3 regions of the Glutamicibacter protophormiae genome follow, and region 2 is predicted to be linked to each of the others. Evidence: riboswitches for the same ligand, from Rfam matches in the RefSeq annotation. Region 2 holds a riboswitch; each other region holds the start of a gene.

Region 1 (2,194 bases), 700 kb from region 2:
GCAAAGCCGATCGCGACTACCTGGATGACGCGGAAAACCATGAGCTCGCCGGGCTGCGGGACCTGGACGAGCGGGCCCAGGCCGCCTGGGTGCGGCAGGCGGCTGCCGGTATCGAAGACTGCCAGCTGGTGCCGCTGCCCGGTTCCCAGGACGGCCGCGGGCTTTCGGGTTAAAGGACCAAAGGTAGGTGGGGACGCCGTTGTCCCCGCCTACCTTTGGTGTGGTGCCCGGTAATCCTAGAGGACCACCGTGCCCTTGCCGGTCTTGAACGTCACCGACAGGATGCCAGGAGTTCCGTTGGGTGCCTGGTACTTGGTGGTCACCGGCCCGAGATTGACGTTCTCCGGCTGTCCCAGCCATTCAAGCACGCGCTCGCGGGAGCCGGCGATGCTGATCTCGCTGATCTCACCGGTCGGATCCAGCGCGCGCGAGGGATGCAGTTCCTCGGTGCCGTCGTCCCAGCGCAGCAGGTAGGGTACCTGCGGGTCCGCGATCAGCCCCTTGATGCCGATCTGCTGCCAGGTCAGTTCGCGGCCGTCGGGGAACTTGCGGTTCCCGGGAACGGCCTTGCGTTCCAGGCGTTCTTCTGCGCCGCTCAGGTCGTCCAATGAGACGCACCAACCCATCCATCCGCCGCCCAGCTCGGAGCGGGCGCGAACGGCCTGACCGAAGGGAGCCTTGAGGCTGGCCGGATGATTCAGTACCTCGACGACCTCAAGGTACTGGTTGTGCTTCAGCGGGAAAATGACATTGCGAGTTCCAAACCGTGGATGCACGCCTCCCTTGACGAATTCCAGGCCCAGGGACTCTGCAATTCTCTCAGCAGTTGGCATCAGCCCGTCTGGGCCGCATGCGTACGTAACGTGATCTAGCCTCATCATGTGCCAATCATGACAACAATGTGATCCCAGTCTCTACTTAGTCGATCCTAAGACGCGCGTGTCCTTCGAATTCTGTGCGGCAACCGGGCGGATCGCCGTGAATATGACTGATTGAGACTCCGTCCGCGCCGGCGAGTTGTCAAAATATTCGATTCTCAGGCACACTGGAAGCAGGTCATGAGTCCCAGTAACAAGCCCCGGCTTACTGGGCGGCAACCCTCCAACCGCGGTGGGGTGCCCCGGGTGAAGACCTGGCCCTTGAGCTATTCGGCGTCGAGGACAAGCGCGGGTTACCCCTCTGGCAACACCTCCTAGAGGTACTGCCCGGCGGTGTGTGTTCAGTGGTGTACCCCCATAGTTACGGAACTTTTGGAGGCTGCCATGAGCAACAACTGGTCGTTTGAAACCCGTCAGATCCACGCAGGCCAGACCCCTGACCCGGTCACCGGCGCACGCACCCTGCCGATCTACCAAACCACGTCCTTCGTTTTCCCGTCCGCGGAGAGCGCCGCCGCGCGCTTCGCGCTGCAGGAGCTGGAGCCGATCTACACCCGCATCGGCAACCCGACCACAGAAGCCGTGGAAAACCGCATCGCCGACCTCGAAGGCGGCGTGGGCGCGCTGCTGCTGTCCTCGGGGCAGGCCGCAACCACCTTCGCCATCCTGAACATCGCCGAGGCCGGCGACCACATCGTGGCCAGCCCCAGCCTTTACGGCGGCACCCAGAACCTGCTCAAGCACACCCTGAAAAAGCTGGGAGTGCAGGTCACCTTCGTCTCCGACCCGGACAACCTGCAGGAATGGCGCGAAGCCGTCCAGCCGAACACCAAGGCGTTCTTCGGCGAGACCATTTCCAACCCGCGCCAGGACGTGCTGGACATCGAGGGCATCTCCGCGATCGCCCACGAGGCCGGCGTCCCGCTGCTGGTGGACAGCACCCTGGCCACCCCGTACCTGATCCGCCCCATCGAATGGGGCGCGGACATCGTGATCCACTCGGCCACCAAGTTCCTCGGCGGCCACGGCAACGCCATCGCCGGGGTGATCGTGGATTCGGGCAACTTCGACTTCGCCAAGAACCCGGAGCGCTTCCCGAGCTTCAACACCCCGGATGAGTCCTACAACGGCCTGATCTACGCCCGCGACCTGGGTGTCAACGGCATCCTCGGCGCCAACTTGGCCTACATCCTCAAGGCCCGCGTGCAGCTGCTGCGCGACCTGGGTTCGGCTCCGGCCCCGTTCAACGCATTCCTGATTGCCCAGGGACTGGAAACCCTGTCCCTGCGCATCGAACGCCACGTGGAAAACGCGGC
Region 2 (2,194 bases):
GTCAGCACCGACCTTCCAGCCTGCTTCCTCCAGAAGCTGCTTGGATTTCTCCGGGTTATAGGCGATTTCGGACGACAAGTCGACGAAGCCCGGGGCCTTGTGGTTCAGGACCGAACCGGCCACCACGTAGCTCTCGGACAGCACGGTGTCCTTGATTGCCTGGCGATCGATACCGATCTGGAGAGCCTGGCGAACCTTGACGTCTTCCAGCTTGCCGGAACCGATGCGCACGGCAGCTTGGTTGGTGGTCAGGTCGACACCCTGCGCGGCGAAGACTTGGCCCCCGTTGGCTGCCAGCACCTGTTCGTCCACCGGCTGCAGTCCGCGGACAAGGTCAACCTGACCGGACTGCGCAGCGCCAGCGCGGCTGGCTACCTCAGGTAGGTACTTGATCACCAGTTTGTCCAGATAGGCATCGCCCTGGTTTTCTGCGGTTTCGGGTGCCCACGCGTAGTCGTCTCGGCTGGTGAAGACAACTTCCTCGTCCGGCTTTTCCGATTCGAAGACGAACGGGCCAGAGCCCACGATCTTCGCGATAGCGGACTGTCCTGCGTTATCCAGCTTCAAGGTCTTCGGGGAAACCAAGCCTGCTGCGACGGACGAGGTGGCACGCAGGAAGTTGGCGTCTGGACGTTTGAGCGTCACCTTCACCTGGTTCTTGCCGAGGACCTCCGCCGACTTATAGGCGCCGAAGTCCACGTTCGGAGCGACCTGCGCGTCCTTGATGCCCAGGCCCAGCGCGTCAAGGTTGAGCTTGACCGCTTCCGCGTCCAGCGCGGATCCATCGGAGAACGTCACCCCGTCACGAATGGTGAACGTGAATTCAGTCTGGTCGTTGTTTGCTTTGAAGTCCTCAGCGATCCATCCAACGAGCTTGCCGGACTCCGCATCGAAGTAGGTCAGGCGGTCCAGGACCGAGTTCAGGACGTTTGCCTTCTCATAGAAGCGCGCCGCCTGCGTCTGCCAGTTGTTAATCGGGGTAACTTCGGCAAAGGTAAAGGTACCGCCTTCAACCGGATCGCCGGCGGCAGCGGGAGCACCTTCAGCCGGAGCTGCGGTAGTCGAATTTCCGCCGCATGCGGTCAGGGTCAGGCCCAGGACGGCAACAAGTGCCGCCGCTTTCAAACTCAGGTGCGCAGTACGCATATTCGTAAGTTCCTCTCGGTATTTGAGCCGAGGATTACGCCTGATATTCAACGATCCGGTTGTTGCGAATTCGAGGGAAGGCAGAGCACTCCCCTTGAAGAACCGTTGCGAAATCTAGCAATCTCCATCGGTCCTGGCCTTAGCACCGATCCCGCTATCGGGTGGTTGCTGCGACGTCAACGAGCCAGGTCTCTCAGTCGCTCTGGATGGTGTGGCGTCCAATTTCTTGAACAATTTCAGTGTCGAACACGGAATCGCATGTGACCAAGCGTGACGTAAGGAATACGTCATGAAGTCATGGAAAAAGTGGTACCCCGCGAGTTTCACGCCATATTTGACGTAACAAATTGCCTTGTGGCGTTATGTGACGCCGATCAAAGCGCACACTTGACGACGGCTGGTTGGGCTCCTGCTCCTGATTCCGCAGTCCAGCTTTCAGGGAGCCCGTTTTAGCTCCTGCTGCAACGGCACCACAAGTGGCTCGGTTCTCCCCAGTGTTTTTCTGGCTCGACGAGTGCTGATGCAGGTGGAGAATTTTCCGTACCAGCTGCGCCCTTTGCATACCGGACGCCAATATCAGCTGGCGGCGACGCCCATCGAATCGAAAGGAATTCCTTGTATTCAGGCCCTGGCTGCAGGTCTTCATGATTCGGGCGGCCCTGCGGTCCACACCGACAACGCTTCACCCGCTGAATCCTTACGATCCCGGGCCTCTGCGAATAGGCTGGGGTCCACGGAAGCCAACGGAGGAACCCCATGAAGATCGCAGTCGCCGGAGCCACCGGAAAACTCGGCACCCTCGTCATCGATGCACTGTTATCCCGGGGCGCCCCAGCGGACAGCTTGGTCGCGCTCGGCAGATCCCCTCAGAAGCTCGAAGCCCTGGCAGCCAAGGGCGTGGAGACCCGCGCCGCCGACTACAACGCGGCGCACACGCTCGTCGCGGCCCTCGAAGGCGTCGACCGGCTGCTGCTGATTTCCGGCAGCGATGTCGGACACCGGATCCCGCAGCATGAGAACGTCGTCAATGCCGCCCGGCGTGTTGATG
Region 3 (2,194 bases), 640 kb from region 2:
ACTTCTTCAACACCGAGACGTTCCTGGGCAGCCGGCTGAGCGAGGAGGCGCTGGCCGCGAACAAGGCGCTGGCCTACGCGGCCTCGCCCTACGCCTCGGTGGCCGCCCAGCTGACCTGGGTGACCGACTTCCGCGAAGACATCCCCAAGATCGACGTGCCGGCGCTGATCGTGCACGGCACTGCGGACCAAATCCTGCCGATCGACGTCACCGGACGGCGCTTCGCCGCGGCGCTGCCGGCCGCCGAGTACCACGAGGTCGAGGGCGCGCCGCACGGGCTGCTGTGGACCCATGCCAAGGAGGTCAACGACCTGCTGCTGGGCTTCCTCTCCCGCTAGCCGGCTCCGAATTCGGCGGCCGCCACGAGCTCTAAGAGCGCAGCTACTCGGGCAACCACGAGAACGTGCGCATCGAGATGCTGATGCACGCCAAGCAGTCCGGCGCCGTCGGCCTGATGAACGGCATGGTCGAACAGTGCATGGGCGAATACAACCTGGATGGCTGGACCGTTCCGGACCTGTTCAACAGCGACGACGTCAACGCCTTCATGAAGCGCGGGCGCTGACCCGCTGAACCCTTCGAAACCTCCGGATGGCCCCGCCGCCCGGAGGTTTCGCCGTGCCCGGCGCGCGGCACACCGCGTCCCGCAGGCGTCATGCGGCGACATGTTCGGCGCTCCGGCCCGCCGCGCGCCGGCCGAATATGACGCCGTCTTGCGGTGCGTTCCGCCGCGTGACGGCGCGGTTCCCGAGCGCTCCGGGGGCGTGCTTGAATCGGTGCACACCATCCAGAGCGGCTGAGAGACCTGGCTCCGCGACGCCGCAGCAAACCTGCACTTCCGCAGGCAGTGCTACCGCCAGGTTCGATGGAGCCCGGGAACCCCGGAATCCCTCGGAACACGATGTCCAAGGAGCCCGATCATGACCGTCACCGCACTGCCCCGCGTCCCCTACGCCGGCACCGCCAGCGAGACCGAACTGGAGCACTGGCGCGGCATCGCCCGCCAGGTCGCCGGCACCCTGGCCGCCGACGCGCTGGCCCGCGACCGCGCCAACGCGCAGCCCTTCGCGGAGGTGCGGCTCTTGCGCGAGGCAGGGCTGCTGGACCTGCTGGCCCCCGCCGAATTCGGCGGCGCCGGAGGGCACTTCGAGACCGCCTTCGAGGTCATCCGCATCCTGGCCGCCGCCGACGGGTCGATCTCCCAGCTGCTGGCCTACCACTACATCAACCAGTCTTCCATCGCGTTCTACGCCCCGGCCGAGGCGCAGGCCGCCTGGTGGCGGCGCACCGTGGAGGAACGCTGGCTGTGGGGCGACTCGGTCAACCCGGTGGACCCGACCCTCGTGCTGACCCGCGAGGGCGCCGGCTACCGGCTGAACGGCGCCAAGCGCTTCTCCACCGGATCCGGGGTGGGCGAGGTGATCGTCGTGAACGCCCAGGTCGAAGGCACCGGCGAGCTGCTGGCCTTCGTGGTGCCGCGCGATGCGCAGGGGCTGGAGATCGTCGACGACTGGGACTACCTGGGCCAGCGGCTGAGCGCGTCGAACTCGCTGGTGTACCGCAACGTGCGCATCGAGCCGGCCGACGTGCTGGGCCCGGTCACCGACGAGCCGGTCTCCACCCTGCTCACCCCGGGCATCCAGCTGGCCTTCGCCAACTTCTACGTGGGCATCGCCGAGGGCGCGCTGGAACGCGGCAAGCAGATCCTGCTGGGGCGCAAGAACGCCTGGTTCCTCTCAGCGGCGGAGACCTACTCGCAGGATCCGGTGTTCCAGCGCACCGTGGGCGAGCTGAAGGCCCGCACCGCCGCCGTCGCCGCCCTGGCCGAGAAGCTGGGCCGCAGGTTCGATGCGCTGCTCTCGCTGGCCGGCGCGGTCACCCAGCCGCAGCGCGCGGAACTGGCCGTGGCGATCGCGGAGCTGAAGGTCGTGGCCACCGAGGCCGGCGTGGAGGTCGCCAACCGCATCTTCGAGGTCACTGGTTCCTCCTCCACCCAGAGCGGCGTCGGGCTGGACCTGTTCTGGCGCAACGTGCGCACGCACTCGCTGCACGACCCGGTGGACTACAAGAAGATCGAGGTCGGCGCGTACTTCCTGCGCGGCGAATCGCAGCCGCTGTCGCTGTACACCTAAACATTCCACCGCCTGAAAGGACCGCACCATGACCGCACTTGCCACCCGCACCCGCCTGGCAG

The links. A riboswitch is a leader RNA that binds a small molecule or an ion and turns the genes downstream of it on or off. The one in region 2 is predicted to bind S-adenosylmethionine.
Region 1: it holds a riboswitch for S-adenosylmethionine, as region 2 does, so the genes downstream of both, JQN66_RS04730 (bifunctional o-acetylhomoserine/o-acetylserine sulfhydrylase) here and JQN66_RS01425 (ABC transporter substrate-binding protein) in region 2, are expected to answer to the same signal.
Region 3: it holds a riboswitch for S-adenosylmethionine, as region 2 does, so the genes downstream of both, JQN66_RS16175 (acyl-CoA dehydrogenase family protein) here and JQN66_RS01425 (ABC transporter substrate-binding protein) in region 2, are expected to answer to the same signal.

What each region holds. Positions count from the first base shown of each region.
Region 1 is NZ_CP069806.1:987,509-989,702, forward strand. It holds gene JQN66_RS04720 (hypothetical protein) at 1-173, shown strand, start outside; gene JQN66_RS04725 (VOC family protein) at 237-881, opposite strand; SAM riboswitch class IV at 1,055-1,173, shown strand; gene JQN66_RS04730 (bifunctional o-acetylhomoserine/o-acetylserine sulfhydrylase) at 1,263-2,194, shown strand, end outside.
Region 2 is NZ_CP069806.1:283,309-285,502, reverse strand. It holds gene JQN66_RS01425 (ABC transporter substrate-binding protein) at 1-1,146, opposite strand, end outside; SAM riboswitch class I at 1,268-1,359, opposite strand; gene JQN66_RS01420 (SDR family oxidoreductase) at 1,903-2,194, shown strand, end outside.
Region 3 is NZ_CP069806.1:3,462,607-3,464,800, reverse strand. It holds gene JQN66_RS16185 (alpha/beta fold hydrolase) at 1-338, shown strand, start outside; gene JQN66_RS16180 (hypothetical protein) at 404-565, shown strand; SAM riboswitch class I at 781-872, shown strand; gene JQN66_RS16175 (acyl-CoA dehydrogenase family protein) at 921-2,132, shown strand; gene JQN66_RS16170 (acyl-CoA dehydrogenase family protein) at 2,161-2,194, shown strand, end outside.